DNA from 4 places in the Mesorhizobium salmacidum genome. Region 4 is predicted to be linked to each of the others. Evidence: predicted binding sites of a transcription regulator. Region 4 holds the regulator's gene; each other region holds the start of a gene.
What was found. The regulator PhoB, encoded in region 4, activates phosphate uptake and scavenging genes when phosphate is short. The targets are predictions, from matches to a motif close to TGTCATNNANCTGTCAT.
Positions count from the first base shown of each region.

Region 1: the regulator PhoB is predicted to act here: its motif matches at 5,844-5,860, upstream of O7A60_RS10980 (ceramide glucosyltransferase).
Region 2: the regulator PhoB is predicted to act here: its motif matches at 5,478-5,494, upstream of O7A60_RS08355 (acid phosphatase).
Region 3: the regulator PhoB is predicted to act here: its motif matches at 1,962-1,978, upstream of O7A60_RS01850 (DUF1045 domain-containing protein).

Region 1 is NZ_JAPYKS010000006.1:265,459-273,099, reverse strand. It holds gene mmsB (multiple monosaccharide ABC transporter permease) at 1-705, shown strand, start outside; gene araD1 (AraD1 family protein) at 907-1,899, shown strand; gene O7A60_RS10990 (2'-deoxycytidine 5'-triphosphate deaminase) at 2,008-3,099, opposite strand; SAM riboswitch at 3,240-3,317, shown strand; gene O7A60_RS10985 (O-succinylhomoserine sulfhydrylase) at 3,374-4,564, shown strand; gene O7A60_RS10980 (ceramide glucosyltransferase) at 4,592-5,743, opposite strand; gene apaG (Co2+/Mg2+ efflux protein ApaG) at 5,963-6,355, shown strand; gene O7A60_RS10970 (Hsp33 family molecular chaperone) at 6,430-7,461, opposite strand; gene argF (ornithine carbamoyltransferase) at 7,609-7,641, opposite strand, start outside.
Region 2 is NZ_JAPYKS010000005.1:24,862-32,502, forward strand. It holds gene O7A60_RS08320 (50S ribosomal protein L25/general stress protein Ctc) at 1-356, shown strand, start outside; gene pth (aminoacyl-tRNA hydrolase) at 381-1,121, shown strand; gene ychF (redox-regulated ATPase YchF) at 1,220-2,323, shown strand; gene O7A60_RS08335 (helix-turn-helix transcriptional regulator) at 2,413-2,787, shown strand; gene O7A60_RS08340 (MaoC family dehydratase) at 2,991-3,461, shown strand; gene O7A60_RS08345 (MaoC family dehydratase) at 3,458-3,916, shown strand; gene O7A60_RS08350 (adenine phosphoribosyltransferase) at 3,965-4,510, opposite strand; gene O7A60_RS08355 (acid phosphatase) at 4,738-5,433, opposite strand; gene O7A60_RS08360 (cytochrome c1) at 5,584-6,456, opposite strand; gene O7A60_RS08365 (cytochrome b) at 6,484-7,641, opposite strand, start outside.
Region 3 is NZ_JAPYKS010000001.1:360,252-367,892, reverse strand. It holds gene iolE (myo-inosose-2 dehydratase) at 1-643, shown strand, start outside; gene O7A60_RS01860 (hypothetical protein) at 706-918, shown strand; gene iolB (5-deoxy-glucuronate isomerase) at 1,053-1,865, shown strand; gene O7A60_RS01850 (DUF1045 domain-containing protein) at 2,120-2,827, shown strand; gene O7A60_RS01845 (alpha-D-ribose 1-methylphosphonate 5-triphosphate diphosphatase) at 2,863-4,002, shown strand; gene phnN (phosphonate metabolism protein/1,5-bisphosphokinase (PRPP-forming) PhnN) at 3,999-4,628, shown strand; gene O7A60_RS01835 (COG4280 domain-containing protein) at 4,761-5,516, shown strand; gene O7A60_RS01830 (hypothetical protein) at 5,513-5,728, shown strand; gene O7A60_RS01825 (ABC transporter permease) at 5,853-6,848, opposite strand; gene O7A60_RS01820 (sugar ABC transporter ATP-binding protein) at 6,946-7,641, opposite strand, start outside.
Region 4 is NZ_JAPYKS010000004.1:299,536-307,176, forward strand. It holds gene pstS (phosphate ABC transporter substrate-binding protein PstS) at 1-221, shown strand, start outside; gene pstC (phosphate ABC transporter permease subunit PstC) at 288-1,271, shown strand; gene pstA (phosphate ABC transporter permease PstA) at 1,275-2,126, shown strand; gene pstB (phosphate ABC transporter ATP-binding protein PstB) at 2,123-2,926, shown strand; gene phoU (phosphate signaling complex protein PhoU) at 2,952-3,659, shown strand; gene phoB (phosphate regulon transcriptional regulator PhoB) at 3,679-4,368, shown strand; gene O7A60_RS07890 (ROK family protein) at 4,371-5,618, opposite strand; gene xylF (D-xylose ABC transporter substrate-binding protein) at 5,890-6,930, shown strand; gene O7A60_RS07900 (sugar ABC transporter permease) at 7,072-7,641, shown strand, end outside.

The DNA.
Region 1 (7,641 bases), on a different contig from region 4:
ATCCCACCGACGGTGAATGCCGCCGGCAAGACCATTTTGGGTAGCGGGCTCACGCTGCACATGACGACGATCGTGCTGGGTGTGATCGCGGTGCTCGCCTACGCCTATTTCGGCTTCAGGGCGCGGCGCAAGCGCGAACGCCACGGTTATGAGGCCGAGCCTTTCACTCTGTTCGTCATCAAGATCCTGGTAGGCAGCGCGCTGGCGCTGTTCCTGGTCTTCCAGTTCGCGACCTATCGGGGCCTGCCGATCGTGCTGCTGGTGATGGGCGTGCTGATTTCATTGTTCGTCTTCGTCACCAAGCGCATGACCATTGGCCGCCGCATCTACGCCATGGGTGGCAACGCCAAGGCGGCGCAACTGTCGGGCATCAACACCGAGCGCCTGACGCTCCTGGTGTTCGTCAATATGGGCGTGCTGTCGGCGCTCGGCGGCCTGATCATCGCCGCGCGTCTCGGCCAGGCCGTGCCGGCAGCGGGCCTCGGCAGCGAGCTCGACGTCATCGCGGCCGTCTTCATCGGCGGCGCCTCGGCGATGGGCGGCGTCGGCCAGGTCATCGGCGCTGTGGTCGGCGGCTTCATCATGGGCGTGATGAACAACGGCATGTCGATCATGGGCGTCAATGTCGACTGGCAGCAGGTGGTCAAGGGACTGGTCCTGCTCGGGGCCGTCATCTTCGACGTCTACAACAAGAACAAGGCTTAAGGGCTGGGGCGAGGACTAGGAGGCATACGGGTTCTAGATCGCGAAACTGCCGGCGGCCCGTCGGCACCAAGAAGTCCGGGGAAGGACCAGGTTCGCGAACGCAATCCGGACGAACGTTTCAACCGTGGCGCGTTCCCGCGCCGCGCCGGTCAGGGTTTGCCCATTGGCAGCCGGATACGGATAAATGAGAGAGGACTGATCATGCTGATCTCGCAGATTCTCGACGACGCCGAGACGATCCGTGTCGTTGCCCGCAGCGGCGGGAAGACCCGGATCATCAACGGCGCGCGCAGCGTCTATTCGCTGGCGATGGAGGCCGCCCGCACCGGCGTCGGCCTGACGGCCCTGATCGAACGCAAGGGACTGGGCGAGACGGTCGATCTCGACGCCGCCTACAAGAGGGGCCGCCTCCTGTCGCCGATCAATCACCCCGACCCGGCGCATCTGCATCTGACCGGCACGGGATTAACGCATCTCGGTTCGGCCGCGACGCGCGATTCCATGCACAAGAAGCTCAGCACCGACGGCGAGGAGCAACTTACCGATTCCATGAAGATGTTCCGTATGGGACTGGAAGGCGGCAAGCCCGCGAAAGGCCAGGTCGGCGTGCAGCCGGAATGGTTCTACAAGGGCAACGGTACCATGGCGGTCGCGCCTGGTGCCGCGCTCATGTCACCGGCCTTTGCCAAGGATGCCGGCGAAGAACCAGAGATCGCCGGGATCTACGTCATCGGCGATGACGGCGCGCCATTCCGTGTCGGCTTCACGCTGTCGAACGAATTCTCGGACCATGTGACCGAGCGCGTGAACTATCTGTTCCTCGCCCACTCCAAGCTGCGCAATGCCTCGTTCGGGCCCGAAATTCTGATCGGCGACCTGCCTTCGGACATCCGCGGCACGTCACGCATCGTGCGCGACGGCAGGACAATGTGGGAGAAGCCGTTCCTGTCGGGCGAAGCGAACATGTCGCACACCATCGCCAATCTCGAGCACCACCATTTCAAATATTCGGCGTTCCGCCAGCCGGGCGATGTGCATGTGCATATGTTCGGAACGGCCACGCTGTCCTTCGCCGACGGCGTGACGACCGAAGCCGGCGACGTGTTCGAGATCGAGGCAGGGGATTTCGGCCTGCCGCTGCGCAACCCGCTGGAAATCGAAAAGCCGGTGAAGGTGGCGGTGAAGGCGCTGTAACTGGCGCCAACTCTGCCTTCTCCCCTGGTGGGGCCCGAAGGCCGGGCGAGGCCATTTCGACCTCAAAATCTTGCCCGTGGGCAAGCATCTGCCGGTGATAATGGGAGTTCAGCGCGGGCGGAAATGCTTGGACAGCTTCAGGCCTTGTGCCTGGTAGTTCGAGCCCAGGTCGGTCCCGTAAAGCGCCCGCGGGCGCTTTAGCATGTGCTCGTAGACCAGCCGGCCGACAATCTGGCCATGATCGAGGATGAACGGCACTTCGTGGCTACGCACTTCGAGCACCGCCCGGCTGCCGGTGCCGCCGGCCGCCGAATGGCCGAACCCCGGATCGAAAAACCCGGCATAGTGGACACGGAATTCGCCGACCAGCGGATCGAAGGGCGTCATCTCGGCGGCGTAGAGCGGCGGCACATGCACCGCCTCCTGGCTGACGAGGATGTAGAACTCGTCGGGATCGAGCACCAGTTCGCCGGCGCCGCTCTTGTGGATCGGCTCCCAGAAGTCGAGGACATCCTGGGCGGCACGCTTGTCGACATCGATGAGGCCGGTGTGGTGCTTGCCGCGATAGCCGACCAGCCCATCCTTGTCGCCATTGAGATCAATCGACAGCGCGATGCCGCCGCCGGAAATGTTCGGCGGCTCGGTGGCGACGAGCATCTCGGCGCGGTGCAATTCATGCAGTTCGGCTTCCGAAAGCAGCGCGTTGCCGGTGCGAAAGCGGATTTGAGACAGGCGCGAACCGGTGCGCGCAACGATCGGGAAGGTGCGCGGGCTGACTTCGAGATAGAGCGGACCGTTGTAGCCGGCGGCGATCTTGTCGAACTCGTGGCCACGGTCGGTCATGACGCGGGTGAAGATGTCGAGGCGACCGGTCGAGCTCTTTGGATTGGCCGAGGCCGAAATGTCGGCCGGCAGGGCCAGGCTTTCGAGCAGCGGCACAATATAGACGCAGCCGGTTTCGAGAACCGCGCCTTCGGCCAGATTGATCTCATGGAGCTGCAGCCGATCGAGCTTTTCCGAGACCTTGTGGTTGGGACCGGGCAGGAACGAGGCCCGCACCCGCCAGGCCTTTTCGCCCAATCTGAGATCAAGACTAGCCGGCTGGATCTGGTCGGCATCGAGCGCACGCGGCGACTTCAGCGCGCCGGACTGGAACAGCGCCGAAATGTCCTGATCGGGAAGAATGCCTGTCTGCCGCAAAGTCTGGCTCCGCCCCAAGACTGGTCTCCTTTGTTGCAGGTTCTTGCCGCAAAACCGCTGGGCACTTTGCGGAACCTGCCTTGGTACAAACCTCTTAATGAAGCCGGCAATTGACGCAAGCGTGGCGCGGGTCTAAAGGGTCGTTATCCCGTGGTGATTTGGCCGGTCGGCTTGCAGCCACGTTAAACAAGTCGCTAAAGGACCGTCGGGCCGCAAGGCCGTATGGACCGGTTGCGACTTTCGCGGCCGGTTTTTTTGTGTCTGGAACAAAGCGATGAGCACCAAGAAGCGCAACTGGAAACCTCAGACGGCACTCGTGCATGGCGGAACCCTGCGTTCCGGCTTCGGCGAAACCTCCGAGGCGATGTATCTGACCCAGGGCTATGTCTACAAGACCGCCCAGGCGGCGGAAGCCCGCTTCAAGGGCGAAGAGCCTGGCTTCATCTATTCGCGTTACGCCAACCCGACCGTCGACATGTTCGAAAAGCGCATGTGCGCGCTGGAAGGCGCCGAGGACGCGCGCGCCACTGCGTCGGGCATGGCGGCGGTGACGGCGGCGCTGCTGTGCAGCGTCAAGGCCGGCGACCATATAGTGGCGGCGCGCGCGCTGTTCGGCTCCTGCCGCTGGGTGGTCGAGACGCTGGCGCCGCGCTATGGCATCGAGGCGACTTTGGTCGACGGCACCGACATTGCCAATTGGGAAAAGGCGGTCAGGCCGAACACCAAGCTGTTCTTCCTGGAAAGCCCGACCAATCCGACGCTGGAAGTCGTCGACATCGCGGCCGTTGCCTCGCTTGCCAACTCGATCGGCGCGCGGCTTGTCGTCGACAACGTCTTCGCCACGCCGCTGCAGCAGAAGCCGTTGCAGCTTGGCGCGCACATCGTCGTCTACTCGGCCACCAAGCACATTGACGGCCAGGGCCGCTGTCTGGGCGGCGTCATCCTGTCGGACAAGAAGTGGATCGACGAAAACCTGCACGACTATTTCCGCCACACCGGCCCCAGCCTGTCGCCGTTCAATGCCTGGACCTTGCTGAAGGGCCTCGAGACGCTGCCGCTGCGCGTGCGCCAGCAGACGGAAAGCGCCGGCAGGATCGCCGACTTCCTGGCCGAGCAGCCGCAGATCGCCCGCGTCATCTATCCCGGCCGCGCCGACCACCCGCAGGCTGATATCGTCAAGAAGCAGATGTCGGGCGGTTCGACTCTGATTTGCCTCGACGTCAAGGGTGGCAAGCCGGCGGCCTTCGCCCTGCAGAACGCCCTCGACATCGTGCTGATCTCGAACAATCTCGGCGATGCCAAGAGCCTGATCACCCATCCCGCGACGACGACGCACAAGAATTTGAGCGACGAGGCCCGCGCCGAACTCGGCATCGGGCCTGGCACGCTCAGGCTGTCTGTCGGCCTGGAGGACGCCGACGACCTGCTGGAAGACATCGCGCAGGCTTTGCAGGCCGCTAGATAAGCTGCTTAGGAGCGTCGTCCGCGGCGATCAGGCGCGCGACGGCGTCTCCTCCAATTCGGCCGCCTTGGTGCGGATGATCATGGCATTGCCGCGCCAGTCGACGGCGCCGCCGAGCCAGCCGCGCGCCCAGATGAACGGGAGCATCACGTCGCGCGCGATCATCGCCGCGACCGTGCGCGGCGACAGATGCCAGCCCTTGGACAAGGCCAGCGCGCATTCCGGAAGGTAGAAGGCGGCCAACACGGCAATCGCGGTTGCCCAGAGGCTGACGCCCGCGCTCGCCGCCGCAACCAGCGCCAGTGCGAGAGGCACCGCTGCGCCGGTCAGGAGTTCCGGCGCGAAGAACAGCGGAAAGGTGACGCGGCGCAGGCGCGCCCAGCGGGCCTGGCGCGACCAGATCTCGCCAACGGTACGCTGGCCGAGCGGCTGCTCGAAGGGCGCCGCAACGAGATTGACGCGCAGGCCGAGGCCGTTGACCAGCTTGGTGGCGGCGGCGTCCTCGGCGATCTCGGCGGCCAGCGCGCGAATGCCGCCATTGGCGTTCAGCATCGGCTTGTTCCACAGCATGCTCTTGCCCTGGGCAAAGCCGAGGCCGAGCGCCTCGCCGGCATACTGCCAGCGGGCCTGCAATGTGTTGAGGAAGGCGCATTCGACATCGGCCCAGAAACCCTCGGGTCGCGAACCGATCGGCGTCGAGCAGACAAGACCGGTGTCGGGCCGCCATGCCGCCATCATGTGCTCGACATAGTCCCTCGGCATCAAGACGTTGGAATCGGCAAGGATGACCCAGCTGTGGCGCGCCGCTTCCCAGCCCTTGACGCAATTGTTGAGCTTTGGATTGGCGCTGACACGGTCGTCACCGATCAGCAGCCGGGCCGGCACCTTGGAAAACCGGGCAATCGCCCTGTTTATCAGTTTGACCACCGGGTCGTCGGCATGGGCGACGCAGAAGATTAGCTCATAATGTGGCCAGTCGAGCGCGAAGGTGCGTTCCAGCGTTTCATGCGTGAATGCCTCGACGCCACGCGACGGGACGACGATCGATACCGGTTGCGACTTGCCGGCGGGCGGGGCGATCGTGCCGCGCCGTTTCAGCCGTGAGGCGGCGAGCGAAATGCTGGCGGCGTTTGAAAGGATGAGAGCGGTCGAAAGCGAGGCGGCTATGAAGGTGAGTTCCATCGAGATCTGGTCACTCCGGAAAGGCGGCCCGCATCATGCTCGTTTTCAACAGTTCGACAGAGCGCCGAGTCGCCCGGTTCGTGCACACCACCATTGTCGTGTGTCACTTAAATGACATTCTTTGCCGGCACCTGCGGTTCAAGGCCAGGCGCGACAAGACGCGCACGTTGACCTGCTCACCGGGAGCGTCGAAAATCGTCGGATTGTTTGGAGCCGCTCATGTACCGCGCCGTGACGCGCAACATCGAAGTGCAGGTCAGGCCGTTCTATCTCAAGGACCGTTCGGATCCCTCGGAGAACCGCTATGTCTGGGGCTATCAGATAACGATCGACAACCAGTCGGACGAGTTCGTGCAGTTGTTGTCGCGCTACTGGCACATCACCGATGGTGCCGGCCGGGTCGAGGAAGTGCGCGGGCCGGGCGTTGTCGGCGACCAGCCGGAGCTCAATCCCGGCGACAGCTATCAATATACGTCCGGCTGCCCGCTCTCGACACCGTCCGGGATCATGGTCGGACGCTACACGATGCGCAACAAGCGCGGCGAGACGTTCGACATCGCAATCCCCGCCTTCTCGCTCGATCTGCCGGGGACAAGGCGCACGGTGAACTGAGCACCGGCGGTCGCGCTGGCCCTCATCCGCCTGCCGGCACCTTCTCCCCGTGAACGGGGAGAAGGAAAGATAGCTCACTGAGCGGCAAATTCCGCCGGATCGAAGTCGTACTGCGTCGAGCAGAACTCGCAGGCGACGTGGATGCCGCCATCCTCGGTGCTGTCCTTGATCTCCTGCGCGGAGAAGCCTTCGAGGATGCCGCGGATCTTGTCCCGGGAGCATGAGCACTGATCGGCGACGGGAACGCCGCCGAAGACGCGCACGCCATGCTCGTGGAACAAGCGGTAGAGCAGCCGCTCGGCGCCGATGGTCGGGTCGATCAACTCGGTCGGCTCGATGGTGCCGAGCAAGGCCAGCAACTCCTGCCAGGAATTGTCTGTGGGATCATGGATCTCCTCGCGCGGATCGCCATCCCCACCCGGCAGGTCCGGAATGCGCATGCGCTCGGGCGATTGCGGCAGGAACTGCGCCAGGATGCCGCCGGCGCGCCACTGCTCGCGCGCACCGCCGACACCGGGCGTCAGCAGCTTGGCAACCGAGAGCCTGAGGTCGGTCGGGATCTGTTCCGACTGGCGGAAATAGGTGCGCGCCGCCTCTTCCAGCGTCTCGCCGTCGAGCTGGACGATACCCTGATAGCGCTGCGTATGGGCGCCCTGGTCGATGGTCAGTGCCAGCACGCCGCTGCCAAGCAGCGTTTGCTGCGAGGTCTCGCCGGCCGCGATCAGTGCCTCCAGCCGGTCGGCGTCGAAACGCGCATAGGCGCGCAGCGCCGAGGGCGTGGAAAAGTCCGCGACCAGCATGTCGACAGGCCCATCGGTACGGGTCTGCAGGATGAACTTGCCTTCGAACTTGAGCGAGGTGCCGAGCAGCACCGTCAGCACACAGGCTTCCGCCAGCAGGCGGGCGACCGGCTCGGGATAGTCATGGCGGCCAAGGATGGCGTCGAGCATCGGCCCGAGCTGGACCGTGCGGCCACGCACGTCGAGCGGACCGACTTCAAAGGGAACGACGTGATCGTCACCGGCGTAGCCGAACTCGCCGAGTTTGGGGTGATGTTCAGTCACTTGATGGCTTTCCAACATGACAAAGCTCCAGGGCGCGGCCATGCGGCCCTGGTGGGCACATGCGTCCAAACGCGCTTGATTTGCGTGATGCGGCGCAGATAGGCATCGCGCCCCCGCAGATCAAGCGCCCAGGCACTTCAGGCGCCCAGGCATTTCAGGCGCCCAGGCACTTCAGGCACCCAAGAGACTTCAAGCACCGAGGCACCAGGCGAGCACGGCCTT
Region 2 (7,641 bases), on a different contig from region 4:
TGCGCATCGGCAAGGACACCGAAGTCAACGTCGATGTTCCCGTGCACTTCATCAATGAAGACAAGTCGCCCGGCATCAAGCGCGGCGGCGTGCTCAACATCGTGCGTCACGAAGTCGAGTTCCACTGCCCGGCCAATGCGATCCCGGAATTCATCACCGTCGATCTCACCGGTGCCGACATCGGCGATTCGATCCACATCTCGGCGGTCAAGCTGCCGGCCGGCGTCAAGCCGGTCATCTCCGACCGCGACTTCACCATCGCGACCGTTGCCGGTTCGTCGGCGATGAAGCCGGAGACGGAAGAGACGGTTGAGGCTGCGGCTCCCGAAGCGGCTCCCGCCGCCGAAGAGAAGTAACTCTTTTCACGCCCGGAGGCGACGATGCTTGTCTTTGCAGGCCTCGGCAATCCGGGCGCGAAATACGCTGAAAACCGGCACAATGTCGGCTTCATGGCGGCGGACGCTATCGCCCGCCGCCATTCCTTTTCGCCCTGGTCGAAGAAGTTCCAGGGCCTGATTTCCGAAGGCACGCTCGGCGGCGAAAAGATCATCCTGATCAAGCCACAGACCTTCATGAACCTGTCCGGCCAGTCCGTCGGCGAAGCGCTGCGCTTCTACAAGCTCGACCTTTCCGCCCTCACCGTCTTCTATGACGAGATCGATCTTGCCGAAGGCAAACTGCGTATCAAGACCGGCGGCGGCGCCGGCGGCCACAACGGCATCCGCTCGATCGACGGCCATGTCGGCAACGCCTATCGGCGCGTGCGCATCGGCGTCGGCCATCCCGGCGTCAAGGAAATGGTCCAGCATCATGTGCTCGGCGATTTCCCCAAGGCCGACCGCGACTGGCTCGACCCGCTGCTCGACGCGATCGCCGACAATGCGGCGATGATCGTCAAGGGCGACGAATCCGGCTTCATGAACAAGGCCGCCCTTGCCGTCCAGGGTAAGGCGGGCGTCGATCCGGAAAAGCCGGCGCAGAAGCAGTCGAGCCCGAAACAGCAAAGCCCGAAACAGCAAAGCCATGTCCGCCAGGCCCGCCCCCAGCAGGCGCCCGCCAAACTGCCCGAGACCGGCCCGATGGCCGCCATGCTGAAGAAACTCTTCGGCAACAAGGACTGAAGCGTAGGCGCATGTGGCCTTACAGGGCTTGACGTTCCTAACCCCTATCGCCCATAGCCCTCATCAAATTTCGCTTTTTCCCGATAGGACCGGACAAAATGGGTTTCAAATGCGGCATCGTTGGCTTGCCCAATGTCGGCAAGTCGACGCTTTTCAACGCGCTGACGAGGACGGCCGCCGCGCAGGCCGCCAATTATCCCTTCTGCACCATAGAACCGAACACCGGCGAGGTGGCGGTGCCCGATCCGCGCCTGCAGAAGATCGCCGAGGTCGCCAAGTCGAAGGAGATCATCCCGACGCGCATCTCCTTCGTCGACATTGCCGGCCTGGTGCGCGGCGCCTCCAAAGGCGAAGGGCTGGGCAACCAGTTCCTCGCCAACATCCGCGAGGTCGACGCCATCGTGCATGTGCTGCGCTGCTTCGAGGATGACGACATCACCCATGTCGAGGGCCGCATCGACCCTGTCGCCGACGCCGAGACGGTCGAGACCGAGCTGATGCTCGCCGACCTCGACAGCATCGAGCGCCGCATCGTCCAGATCCGCAAGCGCGCGGGCAGCAAGGACAAGGAAGCGACGACCGTATTGCCGATGATGGAGGCGGCACTCGAGCTGCTGCAGGCCGGCAAGCCGACCCGCATCCTGCTCAAGGGGATTTCGGCGGAGGACCTGCGCATCCTGCAGGGCCTGAACCTCTTGACCTCGCATCCCGTGCTCTATGTCTGCAACGTCGCCGAGGTCGATGCCGCGACCGGCAACGAGCACACCAGGGCCGTGGAGAAGATGGCCACCGCGCAGGGCGCCGGCACCGTGGTGATCTCGGCCGCGATCGAGGCCGAAGTCGCCCAGCTCTCGGATGAGGAGGAGATGGAGTTCCTGTCCTCGCTTGGGCTCGACGAGCCTGGCCTGAACAAGGTCATCCGCGCCGGCTACGACCTGTTGCATTTGATCACCTATTTCACCGCCGGGCCGAAGGAAACGCGCGCCTGGACCATCCACAAGGGCGACAAGGCCCCACAGGCCGCCGGCGTCATCCACACCGACTTCGAACGCGGCTTCATCCGCGCCCAGACCATCGCCTACAACGACTTCGTCACGCTGGGCGGCGAAGTGGCGGCCAAGGAAGCCGGCAAGGCACGCGATGAAGGCAAGGAATACGTCGTCCAGGACGGCGACGTCATGATGTTCAAGTTCAACACCTGAGGAGGTCGCTGTAGAACGACCCGCCCCTCGGTTGGACAGCACCATCCCTGCGGCATGGTTGTCGCGGGCTGTCTACGAGGACTGAGGACATGAACAAGCCCACCATCATTACCACGCCGAACGGGGATCGTATGGCTATTCTGCCACTCGCCGATTACGAGAGCCTTGTTGAAGCGGCGGAGGACTCGGCCGACATTCAAACCTACGATCGGATCAAGCAAAAGATCGCTGCCGGCGAGGAAGAGCTTATCCCGGCCGCCGTCGTCAACCGCATCCTGGAGGGCGAGAATAAAATCCGCGTCTGGCGCGAGCATCGCGGGATGTCGGCTCGCGACCTCGCTGAAAAGACAGAGATCAGCGCAGGCTATCTCTCGCAGATTGAGACGGGCACCCGCGACGGTACCTTCGACACGATCAAGCGCATCGCCGCCGCTCTCAATGTCTCGGTTGACGATCTCGCGTAGCGCCCGTTGCGAAAACGAAACCGGACCTGTCGTGCTCCATGCTCGTCGGCGCGATCGGAGGCGCGGCGGCAGGCTCTGACCGACGCCGCGGGCCCGATCGCGCCGGCTGGCTCACCAGAAAGGGCTTGACCAAACCGCCCGCGGCCTGCATCCGGGTTTGCCGATCCAAAGGGATCGCGCATTCTACAACGGATTTGCAGACCATGACCGGAAAGACATGGGCGTATGAGGACTTCGTCGAGGGGGCCTCGTTCGAGCTCGGCACCAAACAGGTGAGCGCGGCCGAGATCATCGAATTCGCCAGCGAGTTCGACGCCCAGCCGATGCATCTCGACGAGGAGGCCGGCAAGGCCAGCATTCTCGGTGGCCTCTCGGCTTCGGGTTGGCACACCTGCGCCATGTTCATGCGTATGCTGTGCGATGCCTTCCTGCTGGACTCCACCTGTCAGGGCGCGCCCGGCGTCGATCAGGTCAAATGGAAGAAGCCGGTGCTCGCCGGCGATACGCTGCGGGGCAACCTCGTGGTTCTGGCCAGCCGCCTGTCGAAGTCGAAGCCGCAGCTCGGTTTCGTGACCATGCGCAGCGAACTTGTCAACCAGCGCGGCGAAAGCGTCTTCGAGCTCCAGAATTCCGTCATGTTCCTGACGCGCGATGCCGCCGGGAATGCGTCATGACGCTGGATGAATTCTTCCGCATCGGCACGTCCGTCACACTCGGTTCGCACACTTTCGAACCCGAGGCGATCAAGGCGTTCGCCCGCAAATACGACCCGCAGATTTTTCATATCGACGAGGAGGCGGCGAGAAAGAGCGTGCTTGGCGGGCTCTGCGCCTCCGGCTGGCACACCGCGGCCACCTGGATGAAACTGAATCTGGAGACCCGCCTGGACGCCGAAGGCTGGGACGGCCCGGTGCCCGAATTCGGCCCCTCGCCCGGATTCAAGAACCTGAAATGGCTGAAGCCCGTCTACGCCGGGCAAACCATCACCTTCACGCGCACGGCGCTTTCCCACCGCCCCATCGCGTCCCGCCCCGGCTGGCGGTTGCTGGCGCTGCTCTGCGAGGCCTCCGATTCGACCGGCGGCAAGGTGCTGGAATTCGAAAGTGCGGTGCTGGTGAGGGTTGGGTGAGGCGTCTCTTCCTTCTCCCCTTGTGGGAGAAGGAAAAGACTCGACCCCTCAATGCCCCTCGAACCCGATCAGCGTCCGCACCGGCACGCCGAGCGCTTCGAGCTTCGCGCGCCCGCCCAGATCCGGCAGGTCGATGACAAAGCAGGCGGCGAGAATATCCGCCCCGATCTGGCGCAGCAGCTTGACCGCCGCTTCCGCCGTGCCGCCGGTGGCGATCAGATCGTCGACCAGGATCACCTTCTCGCCGGGCGCGACGCCGTCCTTGTGCATTTCCATCTCGTCCAGCCCGTATTCCAGGCTGTAGGCGACGCGCACGGTCTCATAAGGCAGCTTGCCCTTCTTGCGGATCGGTACGAAGCCGGCCGAGAGCTGGTGGGCGACGGCGCCGCCCAGGATGAAGCCGCGCGCTTCGATGCCGGCGATCTTGTCGATCTTCTGCCCGGCATAGGGATGCACCAGCTCGTCGATGGCGCGGCGGAAAGCGCGTGCGTTGCCGAGCAGCGTGGTGATGTCGCGAAACAGGATGCCGGGCCTGGGATAGTCCGGGATGGTTCGGATCGACGCCAGCAGCGTGTCTTCGAGCGAGGATTTCATGAAGCGGCTCCGGATGATCCAGCTGACAGAAGCGAAACGGCGCGGGGGCCGATCGTAACCCGGCGCGGCCGACAACGGCTAGCGCGATGTGACGGTCGAGACAAGCGCATCCGGCAAAGGATTTGGCAGCGATGCCAGGCGATTTCCTTGCCGTGGGCCCAGGCCGTGGCCGACACGAAAAAGGGCGCCCGAAGGCGCCCCGCTCGAACAGAGCCTATCGGCCGGTCTTACATGCCGAGATCGGAACGAAGCTCCGCCCTGGCCACTTCGTACTCGACCTTGAAGTCATCGCGGTTGAGCAAGACCGCGGCGATGACGCTGCCGGAAATCTTGCCCATCTCGACGTCGGACGGATAGTGGATGCCGCCGACGATGCGGTTATGGGCGAACTCGGCCGCGCGCGCCATGATCTGGGCACGCCTTTCCGGAACCATGTCGGACAGGATGATGCCCATCATCGTGCCGACGGTCGCATGGCCCGACGGCCAGGAACCGGAGCTCGACAGCTTCACCACCGGCTTCACGAGGTCGCTGAGCTGGTGCGGACGCGGGCGCTTCCAGACGTCCTTCGCCGGATCGACGACGGCGCCTTCGGTCTCCACCACGCGATCGAAGAAGGCGCTGAATTTCGGCAGCTTGTCCTTGTTGAAATTCGGTCCCATGACGTCGGCGAACCGCCAGACGTTTTCCTCGGCATCGGCGATGGCGCGGGCTTCCATTTCAGGTGTGCGCGTGACTTGCATGGTCAGCACCTCGCCAAACTCGGCCTTGGTCTCGGCCGAATCATTTGCCGGCGGCGGCGGTAGGATCATCGTCAGGTCGACGTCCTTGTTGGTGATGAAGGGCTTTGCGTCTTCGGCGCGGGCCGTGGAACCAACGACGAGCAGCAGCAGGCCTGCCGCTAGCGATGCGTATCTTTTCATGGGCGTGATCCTTTGATGAGAGCGCCGCAGGATCGCGATGTGTGGTGACGGCCATGTGACACCGCCGAGACGTGACGGCGCAATCCACCGCAAAAGCAGAAAAGGGCGCCTCGCGGCGCCCGTTTCTTGAATTTCAGACTGCGGCATCGCTCAATGCGCGACGGCTTCCCACACCTTGCGCTTGGTCATGTAGACCAGGGCGCCGAACAGAAGCAGGAACACCAGCACGCGGAAGCCCATCTTCTTGCGGTCTTCCATGTGCGGCTCGGCCGCCCATGTCAGGAAGGCAGCCACGTCGCGGGAATACTGGTCGATGGTCTGCGGCGAACCGTCGTCATAGGTCACCTGGCCGTCGGAGAGCGGCTTGGGCATCTTCAGCGACACGCCCGACATGAAATACGGGTTGTAGTGCGTGCCTTCCGGGATGACCATTCCGGCCGGGGGCGTCTGGTCGTAGCCGGTCAGCAGCGAATGGATGTAGTCGGGACCACCGGCATCATACTGGGTGAAGATGTCGAAGACGAATTGCGGGAAGCCGCGCTCGACGCCGCGCGCCTTTGCCAGCAGCGACATATCCGGCGGCGCCGCGCCGCCATTGGAGGCAGCGGCGGCTTCCTCATTGGCGAACGGCGCCGGGAAATGATCGGACGGCTTGCCGGGACGGTCGAACATGTCGCCGGCATCGTTGGGGCCGTCGTGGATGGTGTATTCGGCTGACAGCGTCTTGATCTGCGCGTCGCTATAGCCGAGGTCCGACAGCGTGCGGAACGCCACCAGGTTCATCGAATGGCAGGCCGAGCAAACTTCCTTGTAGACCTTCAGGCCGCGCTGCAGCTGCGCCTTGTCATAGGTGCCTAACGGGCCGGTGAAGCTCCAGTTCATTTCCTTCGGCTCGTTGATCGGGAAATGCGTCGGTGCCGCCGCGTTGTGCGCTTCTTCAGCCGCTAACGCCCAAGTGCCTGCTACTCCGGTGCCGGCGGCCACAAGGCCGATCAGCGCCAGCGAGGTGAGAATCTTCTTCATGCCAAATCCCCTTAGATTCTCTACCGCTCAGCCCTTGGTCTCAGGTGCTGCGGTGGCGCCCACCGGATGTCCGCTGCCATCCTTGTTCTTTTCGAGCACCGCCTCGGTGATCGAGTTCGGCAGCCTGCGCGGTGTCTCGATCAGGCCAAGAACCGGCAGGATGATGAGGAAGAAGGCGAAGTAGAACAGCGTCGCCATCTGCGCCATGAACACATAGCTGCCTTCCGCCGGCTGCGAGCCCAGCCAGCCCAGCAGGATGGCATCGGCCACGAACAGCCAAAAGAACAGCTTGTACCAGGGCCGGTAGACCGCCGAGCGCACCTTGGAGGTATCGAGCCACGGCACCAGGAACAGCATGACGATGGCACCGAACATGCACAGCACGCCGCCGAGCTTGGAATTGATCGGCCCGACGTTGAAGGTGATGGCGCGCAGGATCGCGTAGAACGGCAGGAAGTACCATTCCGGAACGATATGGGCCGGGGTCTTCAGCGGGTTGGCGACCGTGTAGTTGTCCGGATGGCCGAGATAGTTCGGCAGGTAGAAGACGAAATAGGCGAAGACGAACAGGAACACGATCATGCCGAACGCGTCCTTGATGGTCGCGTAGGGGGTGAAGGCGACGGTGTCGGTCTTCGACTTGACCTCGATGCCGGTCGGGTTCGACTGGCCGACGACGTGCAGCGCCCAGACATGCAGCACCACGACGCCGGCGATCATGAACGGCAGCAGGTAATGCAGCGCGAAGAAGCGGTTCAGCGTCGGATTGTCGACGGCGAAGCCGCCGAGCAGCAGCTGCTGGATCCAGTCGCCGACCAGCGGAATGGCGCTGAAGAAGCCGGTGATGACGGTGGCGCCCCAGAAGCTCATCTGCCCCCATGGCAGCACATAGCCCATGAAGCCGGTCGCCATCATCAGGAGGTAGATGATGCAGCCGAGGATCCACAGAAGCTCGCGCGGCGCCTTGTAGGAGCCGTAATAGAGACCGCGGAAGATGTGCAGGTAGACGGCGATGAAGAAGAACGAGGCGCCGTTGGCATGCATGTAGCGCAACAGCCATCCCGAATTCACGTCGCGCATGATCTTCTCGACCGAACCGAAGGCGAGATTGGTATCGGCCGTATAGTGCATGGCCAGCACGATGCCGGTCAGGATCTGCGCCACCAGCATGATCGCCAGGATGCC
Region 3 (7,641 bases), on a different contig from region 4:
GTTCAAGGCGGTCGATGCGCCTTGCATCGTCTATGGCGAGGTCGGCCGCTCGATCCAGGGCGACCGATCCAAGCCGCTCGCCACCAAGCCGAAGCTCACCAGTGATGAGATGAAAGCCTACGCGCGGCGCCTGACGGAATTCGGAGAATGGTGTGCCGAGCAAGGCATGCCGCTTTCCTATCACCATCACATGGCGGCTGTGGTCGAGACGGAGCCGGAGCTCGATGCCTTCATGCGCCATTCCGGCGAAGGCATCCCGCTGCTGCTCGATGCCGGACACCTCGCGTTTGCCGGCGGCGACGTGCTGCGCGCCATCGACAACCATCACAAGCGCATCAGCCATGTCCATGTGAAGGACGTGCGCATGGATGTGATCGACAAGCTCGACCGTACGAAGCAATCCTTCCTCGACGCCGTGGCGCTCGGCGCCTTCACCGTGCCGGGCGATGGTTCGCTCGATTTTGGCGCCATCGTGCAGCGCTTCGCGGATCATGGCTATGAAGGCTGGTTCGTGGTCGAGGCCGAGCAGGATCCCAGGAAGAACCCGCCGCTCAAGATGGCTGAGGTCGGCTACAAGGAGCTGATGCGGGTGATGACGGATGCCGGCTACACCGTCGAGACACAAGGCTTTCCGAGTGCCTGAAGGCTGGATTCACGGTGCCGCGCGGTCTATCTGAGGCAGATTGCTGAGTTACGGATGGCGCGATGAAAGATTATGAACACCCGTTCTTCCGCCCGCTTTGGCGGCGCGTCGCCGTCGTCGCGGTCTGCCTGATCTGGTCGGTGATCGAATTCGCTTCCGGCACGCCGTTCTGGGGTGTGATCGCGCTCGGTTTCGCCGGCTACGGCGCCTGGCAGTTTTTTTATCTCTACAAGCCGGCTGAAGAAAAAGAGGCCGAGCCCGAACCGAAGGAGTGACTGGTCGCGTAGGCGATTAGCTTGCAGCGCCTCGGCCAATCTGAGGCGTCTGCGATGATCCTTTTGGACAACCGGTGAAATCGTCGGCCTGGACAAGCTGCAACCCATCAAGCCACTGGAACAGGAGAGACAAAATGTCCAAACTGCTCGTCAAAGCCGACAAGGGCCATGGCCGCGTCGCGCATGTGACGCCGAAAAGCGCCGGCTGGACTTATGTCGGTTTCGACCTGCATCGGCTGAAACCAGGCGAAAGCGCCTCGGGAAAGACGGACGACCGTGAAGTCTGCCTGGTGTTCGTGACCGGCAAGGGTACCGCGACAGCCGCCGGCAAGGATCTCGGCCTGCTCGGCGAGCGCATGTCGCCTTTCGAGGGCAAGCCGTGGTCCGTCTACGTGCCGCAGGGATCGGACTGGTCGGTGACGGCCGATACCGAGCTGGAACTTGGCGTGTGCTCGGCACCCGGCCTTGGCGGCGGCCTGCCGGTCCGGGTGATCGGACCGGACGATCTCGGCCAGGAGGTGCGGGGCAAGGGCACCAACACGCGCTACGTCACCAACATCCTGCCGGAAGGCCAGCCCGCCGACTCATTGCTGGTGGTCGAGGTCATCACGCCCGGCGGCCACACGTCGAGCTACCCGCCGCACAAGCACGACCAGGACAACCTGCCCGCTGAATCCTATCTCGAGGAGACCTACTACCACCGCCTCAACCCGCCGCAGGGCTTTGCCTTCCAGCGCGTCTATACCGACGCCGACAAGGATGGCCGGCGCGCGCTGGACGAAGCCATGGCGATCGAGGACGGCGACGTGGTGCTGGTGCCCAGGGGCTATCATCCCTGTGCCGCCTGCCACGGCTATGACCTCTATTATCTCAATGTGATGGCCGGGCCGAAGCGGACGTGGAAATTCCACAATGCGCCCGAGCACGAATGGTTGATGAAGGCCTGACCGTTCTGCGTTTCCGGCTGAACCTATTGGTCCAGCTTTGACAAATCGTCGGCTAACGACCCTGAGGGTCGATTTGCCTTCGAAAACCCTTCAAAGCTTCGTCAATCCGTCATGGAAATCACCTATGGCAACGGTTCCAGTGCATGTCGCCCAAAAGTGCGTAGCGGTTTTGGGACGACGACATGCACCAAATGAAGACTTAAAGCGCGTCGCACCCTCACTTCAAACGCGGCGCGCTTTAACGAGGACTTCCCATGCGTTATGCCATTTATTTCACTCCCCGGCAGGACGAGCCGCTGGCGCGAATCGCCGCCAACTGGCTGGGCCGCGACCCGTTCGGTGCCGCGACCAGGCCTGTTGAGGCCGTTACCGAGTTGTCTGCGGCGGAAGTGGCCTTCCACACCGCTTCGGCCCGCCGCTATGGTTTCCACGCCACGCTGAAAGCGCCCTTCCACCTGGCTGCCACCGAGACCGAGGCTTCGCTGCGCGCGGCGCTCGACCGTTTTGCCGAAGCAACGCCTGTCGTGACGATCCCGCGCCTTGTCGTCAGCCAGATCGACGGCTTCTTCGCGCTTGTGCCGGATGGTCCGCTGCCTCCGCTCAACCGCTTCGCCGACGACGTCGTGCGCGATTTCGACCGGTTTCGGGCGCCGTTGAGCGAGGCCGAGATCGAGCGGCGCAGTCCGGATTCGCTGAAGCCGGCCGAGTTTCGCAATCTCTGCCAATGGGGATATCCCTATGTCTTCGAGACCTTCCGCTTCCACATGACCCTGTCCGGCCGGGCCGGACCGCAGGAAAGCCCTCGCCTGCGCGCGGCGATCGACAGCCTTTTCGCCGATGTGTTGCGCCAGCCCGTGCTGGTGGATGCGCTGACATTGTTTGTCGAACCCGAACCCGGTGCGCCGTTCATGGCGCTTTCCCAGCACGGGCTTGGACGCCGCCCGGCCCGGAAAATCGCCTGAACGAACCCGACTGCAAGAACCAAGGACTACCCGCAATGACCGTCGAAACTGTTCTTTCCAACGCCCGCATCGTTCTTGCCGACGAGATCGTCGAGGGTTCACTGGTGCTGCGCGACGGCTTTATCGCCGGCATCGATGCTGGCACTGGCCGCATCGGCGAGGACATGGGCGGCGACTATATCATTCCCGGGCTGGTCGAACTCCACACTGATCATCTCGAAGGCCATTACGCGCCGCGGCCGAAAGTGCGCTGGAACCCGATCGCCGCGGTGCTTGCCCATGACGCGCAGGTGGCGACCGCCGGCATCACCACCGTGCTCGACGCGGTCCGCGTCGGCATGGACGAAGACGCCGACCTGACATTGGACGACATCCGCAAGCTGGCGGATGCGATCGAGGACAGCGTCGCGCAGGATCGTCTGCGGGCCGATCACTTCCTGCATCTTCGCTGCGAGGTTTCAGCGCCGGATTGCCTCAAGGCATTCGCCGATTTCGACGGCGACGAGCGGGTCAGGCTGGCATCGCTGATGGACCATGCGCCAGGCCAGCGCCAGTTCGTCAATCTGGAAACCTATGCCTACTACTACCAGCGCAAGCTGAAACTCTCGGATCGCGACTTCCAGAAATTCTGCGAGAAGCGGATGACCGAATCGGCGCAGAATTCGGGGCCGAACCGTGTTTACATCGCCGCCGCCTGCCAGGAGCGCGGCATCGTGCTCGCCAGCCACGACGACGCCACGTCGGCCCATGTCGACGAGGCCATCGAGCAGGGCGTGCGGGTGGCCGAGTTCCCGACCACCGAGGAAGCGGCGCGGGCCTCGAAGGCCGCCGGGCTCGGCGTGCTGATGGGCGCGCCCAATGTCATGCGCGGCGCCTCGCATTCGGGCAATGTCTCGGCCCGCACCTTGGCCAGCGACGGTCTGCTCGACATCCTATCCTCCGATTACATCCCCTTCAGCCTGATCCAGTCGGCCTTCTTCCTCGGTGACATGGTCGAAGGCATTTCGCTGCCGCAGGCCGTCGCCATGGTTTCGAAGAACCCGGCGCGGGCCGTCGGCCTTGACGACCGCGGCGTCATCGAGCAGGGACGTCGCGCCGATCTGGTGCGCGTGCGCGTCGACGATCATGTTCCGGTCGTACGCACCGTCTGGCGGCAGGGACGCCGGGTGGCATGATGGTGTCGGCCTTGATCGAGCGCGAACTGTCCGCCGAAACCTTTCCGATCCGTCACGGCGTCTTTGTCGCTGTCGTGGGCCCGAGCGGTGCCGGCAAGGACACGGTGATCGGTTATGCCAAGGCGCTTTTCGCCGACGAGACGCAGCTGGAGTTCGTGCGCCGCGTCATCACCAGGCCGAGCGATGCGGCGAGCGAGGATCACGATACGCTGGCCGACGCCGCCTTCGCCGAGGCCGATGCCGACGGCGCCTTCGCCATCTCCTGGGAAGCGCATGGCCTGCGCTATGGCCTGCCTGCCGATGTCGACTGGTCCGTCTCCAATGGCCACGTCGCCGTGGCCAACGTGTCGCGCGCGATCATCCCCACCTTGCGCGAACGCTATGCCAATCTGGCAATCGTCGAGATCACCGCTTCGCCCGAGGTGCTGGCGGAACGGCTGGCGATGCGCGGCCGCGAGTCGCGCGGCGAAGTGCTGGCGCGGCTGGCGCGCAGCGCCAATGTGACCTTGTCCGGTCCGGGCGTCACGTCGATCGACAATAGCGGCCCGCGCGAGGTGGCCGGCGAGCGCTTCGCCGAGCTGCTGCGCAAGGCGATGGCCTTTTCCGACATGTCGGGCCTGATCTAGAGCCGGGCCCGCTTCACCCGTTTGCTTGCGCTGCCGCCGGAACGCTTTGGGCTGCTGGCCGCCTAGGGTGATTCTGGATTACGATCTGGAATTCGCCCTGGGAATCAGGATCGAGCCAGACAGGAAGCCTTGATGCAGACACTGACACCCATCCTCTCGACGATCACGGCGGCATTTCTCGCCTCCCTGGTCGAGGTCGTCGAAGCCTTCACCATCGTGCTGGCCGTCGGGGTCACACGCAGCTGGCGTCCGGCACTGACGGGCGCCGCGCTGGCGCTGGCGCTGCTGGCGGCCCTGGTGCTGGCGTTCGGGCCGCTGCTGGCGCTGGTGCCGATCACGACGCTGCAGTTCGCTGTCGGGGTGCTGCTGATCCTGTTCGGCATGCGCTGGCTGCGAAAGGCCATTCTGCGCAGCGTCGGCGTTATCGCCCTGCATGACGAGGAGGCGGCCTTCGCCAAGGAAACAGCGGCGCTGCACCGGCAGGCCGCCGACCGGCGCGCCGACTACCTCGCCGGACTGGCCTCCTTCAAGGCGGTGCTGCTCGAGGGCGTCGAGGTGGTGTTCATCGTCATCGCCGTCGGCGCCGCGCATGGACAGACATTTTACGCCAGCATGGGCGCGCTGGCCGCTTTCATCCTGGTGATGCTTGTCGGTCTGGCGGTTCACCGGCCGCTGGCGCGCGTGCCCGAGAATGCGCTGAAATTCGTGGTCGGGCTGATGCTGACCAGCTTCGGCATCTTCTGGACCGGCGAGGGGATCGGCGCCGACTGGCCGGGTGCCGATCTTGCCCTGCTCGCCATCTTCGCCATCGTCGCGATGGCGTCATTCGCCATGGTGCGCTGGCTGCGCGGCACCCGTCCGACAGCAGCCGGAGGGCTCGCCCGATGAACGTCCTTCGTCTTGTCGCCAGGGAATTCTTCGGCATGTTCGTCGATGACGGCAATCTGGCGCTGCTGGCGCTGGTCCTGGTGGCCGCCGTTACCGCGGGGGTAAAGCTGCTCGCACTGCCACCGCTGCTTGGCGGTGGGCTGCTGCTGGTCGGCTGCCTTGCCATCCTTTTGCAAAGCGTTCGCCGCGCCGCGCGCGAGGGCAGCAGGTAGTTAAGTCAAGGCCGCATGGACGGGATGACCCGACGGTGGCCATGAAGGCACGCCAGCCCCTCGGCTCCCCGCAGCGCGGGTATGCTACTTCTTTCCACAGGGACAAGCACCACGCTGGCTGGCGTTATTCCGCCGCCGCGCCGACCGCGCCCTTGCGGGCGGCATCGACCATCCGCCGCCGCGCCCGGAACACGCCCCATTGCTGGTCGACCAGCACGCCGATGAGGATGACGCCACCCATCACCGCGAAGTTGAGCGAGGAGGGAATGCCGAGCAGGTTGACCAGGTTCTGCAATTCCTGCAGCAGCACCGTGCCGAGGATGACGCCGATCAGCGAGCCCTCGCCGCCGCGCAGCGAGAAGCCGCCGAGCACGGCGGCCGCAATGGCGTAGAGCTCGTAGAACTGGCCATGGCTGGCCGGCGAGATCGAGCGCGTATACATGGCGAAATAGATCGCCGACAGCGCCGTCAGCACACCGCAGATGACGTAAGCCGCCATGACGACGCGCCCGGTGCGAATGCCGGAATATTTCGCCGCCTCCTCGTTCTTGCCAATGGCGTAGAGATAGCGCCCGAATACCGAGCGGTGCAGCACCACCCACATCACGATGGCGATGACGATCAGCGCGAAGAAGGAGTTCGGCACGCCATACGAGCGGCCGGCGGTCAGGAATTCGAGCGTTGGGAAATTCTGGCCGAAGGCGAAGCCCGCCGTGCCGTCGGCGGTGTAGAAGCGCGCGACGCCACGATAGATCAACAGGCCGCACAAGGTGACGACGAAGGGCTGCAGCTTGAGCCGTGTGATCAGCCAGCCATGCGCCAGCCCGATGATGGCGCCGAGCACCAGGATCAGCACGAAGGCGATCGGCCATCCCATGCCGCGTACGGCGATGAAGTCGATGAACAGCGTCCCGAGCAACGCGACAACGGAGCCGACGGACAGCTCGATGCCGCCGGTGATGATGACGAAGGCCTGCCCTATCGACAGGATACCAAACAGACCGATGAGGTTCGAGGTGTTGGCGAGATTGATCGGCAGGAGGAAGCGCGGATTGATGATGGCAACGATCGCTCCGACCACCAGGATCAGGATCAGCAGGCCGAGATCTTTCTTTGTCATCGTCGTCTCCGCTTAGCTAAAGCGCGTCGCGCGCTTCAGCTCTTTGTTTATGCATGCCGTTGCCGCAAAACCGAGGGTCACTTTTGCGCGGCATGCATTAGTTTGCCGGCTTGCCCACCGCCAGCAAAAGCACGTTTTCCTGGCTGAACTGATCCTTGTCGAGAATGCCCGAGATCTGGCCCTCATGCATGACGGCAATGCGATCGGAGACGCCGATCACCTCTTCCATGTCGCTGGAGATCATCAGCACGGCGACGCCGGCGTCCGCCAGCGCCCGCATCAGCCCGTAAATCTCCGCCTTGGCGCCGATGTCGATGCCGCGCGTCGGCTCGTCGAGGATCATCACCTTCGGGTTCATGGCGAGCCATTTGCCGAGCACGACTTTTTGCTGGTTGCCGCCCGACAGCGTGCCGGTGCGCGTCTGCACCGAAGGCGCCTTGATGCCGAGATTCTTCTTTTGCTTCTCGGCGGTAGCGACTTCCGCGCTGTTGGAGACCAGCGAGCGCCTGGCATGCGCCGGCAAATTGGGGAGCGAGATATTCTGGGCGATCGACAGGTCGAGCAGGATGCCGGTCAGCTTGCGGTCCTCCGGCACGAGGAAAATGCCTTGCGCGACGGCATCGGCGGCACTCGCCAGCGCCAGCGGCTTGCCGTTGAGCTCCAGCGTGCCGCCAAGGCTGGCTTCGATGCCGAAGAACACCCGCGCCAGTTCGGTGCGGCCGGAGCCGACGAGGCCGGCAAGGCCGAGGATTTCGCCGCGCCTGACGTCGAGATCGACCGGCCGGCTGGGATA
Region 4 (7,641 bases):
CGATCGCCGCCTCGACCTGGGTGCTGATCCACAAGGCTCCGGACGATGCCGCTGCCACCGGCGAAGCGCTGAAGTTCTTTGCCTGGGCCTACAAGGACGGCAAGGAAACCGCCAAGGCGCTCGACTATGTGTCGATCCCCGACAGTGTCGTCGACCTGATCAAGGCTTCGTGGAAGGCCGACATCCAGGCCGGCGGCAAGCCGGTCTACGCTGGCGAGTAACATCACCCGAAGGAGCGCCGCTTCACGCGGCGCTCCTTTTTCTCAACACAAAGAGCCGAGCTTGACATGAGTGCTGTCCAGGAAGCCTTGCCGGCCATCAAGGGCTCGCGCGACGCCATCGTCAGACGTTTCGCGTTAACCGATTCGATCTTCCATGGGCTGACCCGCGCCGCCGCCATTCTCGTGCTGGTGCTGCTTGGCGGCGTCGCCATCTCGTTGTTTGCCGGTTCCTGGCAGGCACTGTCGACCTTCGGCTTCTCGTTTCTGACCAGCGAGAGCTGGAACCCGGTGACGGAGAAATTCGGCGCCCTGGCGCCTATCTATGGCACCATTGTCACATCGGCCATCGCCATCCTGATCGCCGTGCCGCTCGGCATCGGCATTGCCATTTTTCTCACCGAGCTTTGCCCGCGCCCACTTCGGCGCCCAATCGGCATGGCGGTGGAACTGCTGGCCGGCATTCCTTCGATCATCTACGGCATCTGGGGCCTGTTCGTCCTGGCGCCGTTCCTGCAGACGACGGTGCAACCCTTCATCATCAGCGTTTTCCATGGCGTTCCCGGCCTTGGCAGCCTGTTTGCCGGTCCGCCCTACGGCATCGGCCTGCTGACCTCGTCGCTGATCCTCGCCATCATGGTGCTGCCCTTCATCACCTCGATCACCAAGGACGTGTTCGACACGGTGCCGCCGGTGCTGAAGGAGTCCGCCTACGGCATTGGCTGCACGACCTGGGAAGTGACACGTCGCGTCGTCATCCCTTACACCCGCATCGGCATCATGGGCGGCGTCATGCTCGGCCTTGGCCGCGCGCTCGGCGAAACCATGGCGGTGACCTTCGTGATCGGTAATGCGCACCGCATCTCGACCTCGCTGTTCGCGCCGGCAACGACAATCTCCGCGACCATCGCCAATGAATTCACCGAAGCCGTCGGCGACCTCTACACGTCCTCGCTGGTGGCGCTCGGCCTGATCCTGTTCGTCATCACCTTCCTCATCCTTGCCATCGCACGCTACATGCTGATGCGCATCGACGCCCGCACCGGAGCCTGACCGATGTCGACAGCCTCGTCGCTTCACCGCCGCCGCAAGACCAGAAACTCGGTGATGATGACGCTGTGCGTCGCCGCCGCGGGCATCGGGCTTGCCTGGCTGGCACTGATCCTCGGCGCATTGGTCTACAAAGGCGCAGCCGGGCTCTCCCTTGATGTGTTCACGCAGATGACGCCGCCCCCCGGCGATGCCGGCGGCCTGCTGAACGCTATCTATGGCAGCGTGGTGATGACGATCATCGCCGTTATCGTCGGCACGCCAATCGGTGTTCTGGCCGGCACCTACATGGCCGAATACGGCCGCTTCTCGAAACTCACCACCGTGGTGCGCTTCATCAACGACATCCTGCTGTCGGCGCCGTCGATCATCATCGGCCTGTTCGTCTACGAATTGATGGTGCGGCCGATGGGGCATTTCTCGGCGATCGCCGGCGCCGTCGCGCTGGCCATCCTGGTCATCCCCGTGGTCGTGCGCACCACCGAGGACATGCTCAACCTGGTGCCGAACGCCTTGCGCGAAGCCGGCACCGCGATCGGCGCGCCGCGCTGGGTGGTCATCAAATCAGTGGCTTACCGTGCAGCACTTTCCGGCATCGTCACCGGCATACTGCTGTCGATCGCCCGCATCTCCGGCGAGACGGCGCCGCTGCTCTTCACCGCGCTCAACAACCAGTTCTGGTCGAGCAATCTCAACGCGCCGATGGCCAGCCTGCCGGTCACCATCTTCCAGTTCGCTCTCAGCCCCTATGAGGAATGGCAGCAACTGGCCTGGACCGGCGCACTCATAATCACATTGACGGTTCTCGCGCTCAGCATCTTTGCGCGCAGCCTGACCGGACGCAGAGAGGACAAATGAGCCAGATGTTGTCTCCAGACATGACCATTGCCACCGAGGCAGCCGCCAAGGCGAAGATCGAGGTCAAGAACCTCAATTTCTACTACGGCCAGTCGAAGGCGCTGAAGGACATCACGTTGTCGCTGCCCGAGCGCAGCGTGACGGCCTTCATCGGACCGTCGGGTTGCGGAAAGTCGACGCTGCTGCGCGTCTTCAACCGCATCTACGAACTCTACCCCAAGCAAACCGCCGAGGGCCAGGTGCTGCTCGACGGCCAGAACGTTCTCGATCGTTCGCAGGATCTCAACCTGCTGCGGACCAAGGTCGGCATGGTGTTCCAGAAGCCGACGCCGTTCCCGATGTCGATCTATGAGAACATCGCTTTCGGCGTCAGGCTCTATGAGAAGATCAGCAAGGCCGAGATGGACGGCCGTGTCGAGCAGGCGCTGAAGCGCGCCGCATTGTGGACCGAGGTCAAGGACAAGCTGAACGCCAGCGGCCTCAGCCTGTCGGGCGGCCAGCAGCAGCGTCTTTGCATCGCCCGCACCGTGGCGGTGAAGCCGGAGGTCATCCTGCTCGACGAGCCGGCCTCGGCGCTCGATCCGCTGTCGACCGCCAAGATCGAGGAACTGATCGACGAGTTGCAGGCCGACTACACGATCGTCATCGTCACCCACAATATGCAGCAGGCGGCGCGCGTGTCACGCCAGACGGCTTTCATGTATCTGGGCGAACTGGTCGAATTCGACAAGACCGAGAAGATCTTCACGTCGCCTCGCGAGAAGCGCACGCAGGACTACATCACCGGCCGCTTCGGCTGATATCACGCATACGAGGACCAGGATCATGGCCGAACATACAGTCGCAGCCTTCGACGAGGATCTCGGACAGATCAGCAGGCTGATCAGTGACATGGGCGATCTCGCCGGCACGATGGTCGGCGGCGCCACCAAGGCGCTGCTGAATTCCGACAACGCGCTGGCACAGCGCGTCGTCTCCGACGACGCCATCATGGACGCGCGCCAGCGCGAACTCGACGACCGCGCCATCACCCTCATCGCCAAGCGTCAGCCGATGGCCGACGATCTGCGTCATGTCGTCGGCTCGATCCGGATGGCGGGCGATCTCGAGCGCATCGGCGACCTTGCCAAGAACATCGCCAAGCGCGTCGGCTCCGTCGGCCTCTCCGCCACGCCGCGCGACCTGTCGCATTCGATCGACTCCATGGCGCAGCTGGTGCTGATCCAGGTGCAGGGCGTGGTCGAGGAATATGCGGCCGGCGATGCCGCCGCACTCGCCAAGCTCAGGAATGACGACGAACGCATCGATGTCAAATACACATCGGTGTTCCGCGAACTCCTGACCTACATGATGGAAGATCCGCGCAACATCACGGCTTGCACGCATCTTTTGTTCTGCGCCAAGAATCTCGAACGCATCGGCGACCACGTGACCAACATTGCCGAGAATGCATATTATGTGCTGACCGGCACGCAACTGCCCGCCAACCGTCCGAAGCAGGACGAGACGGCGATGTCGGTGCCGGCGGCTTGACGGCAGGGATGATCAATCGATGATCGCGCCACGCATCATGGTGGTGGAGGACGAGGAGCCGCTCGGCGTGCTCCTCCGCTACAATCTGGAATCGGAAGGCTACCAGGTCGAGGTGGTGACACGCGGCGACGAAGCCGAGATCCGCCTCCAGGAGAACGTGCCCGACCTCCTGGTGCTCGACTGGATGGTGCCGGCGGTTTCCGGCATCGAACTCTGTCGGCGCCTGCGAATGCGGCCCGAGACCGAGAGGCTGCCGATCATCATGCTGACGGCGCGCGGCGAGGAGAGCGACCGTGTGCGCGGCCTCTCGACCGGTGCCGACGACTATCTGGTCAAGCCGTTCTCGACACCGGAATTCATGGCCCGGGTCAAGGCGCTGCTGCGCCGCGCCAAGCCGGAAGTGCTGTCCAGCGTGCTCAAGGTCGGCGACATCGTGCTCGACCGGGAATCGCACCGGGTCTATCGCAAGAAGAGCGAGATCCGGCTCGGACCGACCGAGTTCCGCCTGCTGGAATTCATGATGCGCCATCCCGGCCGCGTGTTCTCGCGCAGCCAGTTGCTCGACAATGTCTGGGGCGAGACGATCTACATCGATGAACGCACCGTGGACGTGCATGTCGGCCGGCTGCGCAAGGCGGTCAACAACGGCCGCATGCCGGACGTGATCCGCACCATTCGCGGCGCGGGCTACGCGATCCGCGAAGACTGAAATCAGGCTACATTCTTGCCCGAAACGCCGGGCCTCGCCAGCACGCCCGGCGCGAAAATCTCCTGGTCGACGAAGGTCAATGCGCGCATGGCGCAACCTTCGCGGATGAGCGGCAGCTCGTTCGGCTCGGTGTCGAAGGAAATCGATTCCGAATGCTGGCCGCCGGCGGTCTGGGCGATGGCCTCGCGCAAGGCCGGCTCGATCAGGTCGAAGGCGGCGGCGCTGACGCCGACCATGGCGACGGGTGCGGGATCGATCAGCGCGAACAGGCTGCCCAGTCCATAGCCCAGCGCCTCGCCGGCCTTGCGATAGGCTTCGCGCTCCGGTCCGTCTTTCTCCCTTGCCGTCGCGGCGAGTGTCCGCATCTGCGCATCGCTGACATCTGCGACCGGTTCGGCGTCCTCGCCAAGCTGCCTGGCGTTGCGCCAGATGGCGTAGTTGCCGGCATAGGCCTCGACGCAGCCGCGCCGTCCGCAGCGGCAGAGCGCGCCTCCCGGGCGATGGATCATGTGGCCGAACTCGCCTCCCGATGAATGCGTGCCGGTGAACAGCTCGCCCTTCAGCACCAGGCCCATGCCGATGCCGTGCGAGAGCAGGATGGCGATGAAGTCGTCGCGGTAGCGTTCGGGGTCGCGCCAGCGCAGCGCCACCGCCATCATGTTGCAGTCGTTCTCCATGGTGGCGGGGATGCCGAACTCGGCTTCAAGTATGTCGGCGAAGGGAATGTCCGTCTGCGGCGTGATCGGCGACCACAGCATCGCACGCGCTTCGGTGTCGGTGATGCCCTGGATCGCCAGCGCGATGCGGGCAATACTGCGGACGTCGAGATCGGGGTCCTCGAGGCGCCGCCGCACTATTGCCGTGCATTCGCCGATCAGCGCCTCGCGCGACATGGTCAGCGTGTCCAGCCGGCGCTGTTCCTCGGCGACCACCTGGCCGGAATAATCGATGACGGCGACGGACAGGAAATTCAGCGACAGCACCACGGTCATCACAGCCGCGGCCTCGGGGTTGAGGCCAAGACCGACCTGCGGCCGGCCGCGTTTCAATGAACCAGCCTCGTTCGGCTTGCCTTCGGTCAGGATACCCTCGCCGATCAGGTCGGCTGATATTGCCGAGATGGTCGAGTGGCTGAGGCCGGTGGTGGCGGCGATCTCGGTGCGCGAGGGCTGACCACCCTGACGCACGGCTGCAATCACCATGGCGCGGTTGCGCCGGCGCAGATCGTCGTGGCGGATTCCGACCGACATGCTTCCCACATCCTCCCCGTCGCCGCGGTTCTTGACACCCCCTCGAACCTCTCCGGCAATGGGCCGAATACTGGCAGATGCGGCAGGAGCTGTCATTTATTTATTGCGGGACTCGAAAAAAGCTTCCCGGCACCTCAAAATCCATCAGGATCGATGTTGACAGTGTTCCGACGATGGATCAGTGTTTTTTCGAGGCTCGAAAAAATAGGGCCTTTGTGCGGGCCTTCGGGCCAGTTTGGTCGCGCCATACGCGGCGCAGGGAGGATATATCATGAAGAGATTCACAGTCGCCATCCTGGCGGGTGTCGCCATGTCGCTGACGCTGGCGTCGGTGGCGCAGGCGAAGGACAAGGTCATCGGCGTTTCGTGGTCGAATTTCCAGGAAGAGCGCTGGAAGACCGACGAGGCCGCCATGAAGAAGGCGATCGAGGCCGCGGGCGACAAGTACATTTCCGCCGATGCGCAGTCCAATCCCGGCAAGCAGCTGACCGATGTCGAAAGCCTGATTTCGCAGGGCGCCAATTCGCTGATCATCCTTGCGCAGGATGCTTCGGCCATCGGCCCGGCGGTGCAGAAGGCGCTCGACGAGGGCATTCCGGTCGTCGGCTATGACCGCCTGATCGAGAACAAGGACGTCTTCTACCTGACCTTCGACAACAAGGAAGTCGGCCGCATGCAGGCCCGCGAGGTGTTCAAGGTGAAGCCTGAAGGCAATTACGTCTTCATCAAGGGCTCGGGTGCCGATCCGAATGCCGACTTCCTGTTCTCGGGCTCGATGGAAGTGCTGAAGGAAGCCATCGACAGCGGCAAGATCAAGAATGTCGGCGAAGCCTATACGGACGGCTGGCTGCCCGCCAACGCCCAGAAGAACATGGAGCAGTTCCTCACCGCCAACGACAATAAGGTCGACGCCGTGGTCGCGGCCAATGACGGCACCGCCGGCGGAGTCGTCGCGGCGCTGACGGCGCAGGGGCTCGCCGGCACCGTGCCGGTCTCTGGCCAGGACGGCGACCACGCCGCGCTCAACCGCATCGCGCTCGGCACCCAGACCGTGTCGGTGTGGAAGGATGCGCGTGAACTCGGCAAGAACGCCGCCGAGATCGCCTCGCAGCTCGCCGACGGCAAGAAGATGACCGACATCGCCGGCGCGAAGGACTTCACGACGCCTGGCGGCAACACCGTCAAGTCGCTGTTCCTGACCCCGGTCGCCATCACCAAGGACAATCTCAACCTCGTCATCGACGCCGGCTGGATCAATAAGGACGAAGTCTGCGCGGGCGTCGCCGCCGGCAGCGTCGCGGCCTGCAACTGAGTTTGACCGCTTGAAGAATGAAGGCGCCGCGGCCCCCAAGCCGCGGCGTTTTCTCAAAAAGATTTGTGTTTCCGCATCGCGCGGATAGCTTCTAGGCTGGTTCGGCATCCGCGTCAGACGGCCAGCCGGTTGGAGGAAATCATGACCGACACGACGTCCAACCTGCAGGCCGATACCGCGCGCGCCTCGGAACTCGGCGCGGTTGCCCGGTTCCTGAAAGCGACCGAGATCGACACCCGTATGCTCGGCATGATCGGCGCCCTGCTGCTGATCTGGGTCGCGCTGCATGTGATTTCGAGCTTGCGTCTTGGCGTCAATCCGTTCGATTTCGACAGCCGCACGTTTCTGACGCCGCGCAATCTGTGGAATCTGTCGGTGCAGACGTCCGCGGTCGCAATCATGGCCTGCGGCATGGTGCTGGTCATCGTCATGCGCAACATCGACCTGTCCGTCGGTTCCGCCGAGGGCCTGATCGGCATGGTCATGGGCTTTGCCCAGGTGCACTTCCTGGTCCGGTTCGTGGGGCTTGAACTCGGCAATCCATGGATCTGGGTGCTGGCACTGGTCATCGGCCTGGCGCTCGGCCTGTTGATCGGCGCCTTCCAGGGCTTCGTCATCGCCTATCTCGAAGTGCCGGCCTTCATCGTCACGCTGGGCGGCCTGCTGGTCTGGCGCGGTGCCGCCTGGTGGGTCACCAGCGGCCAGACGGTG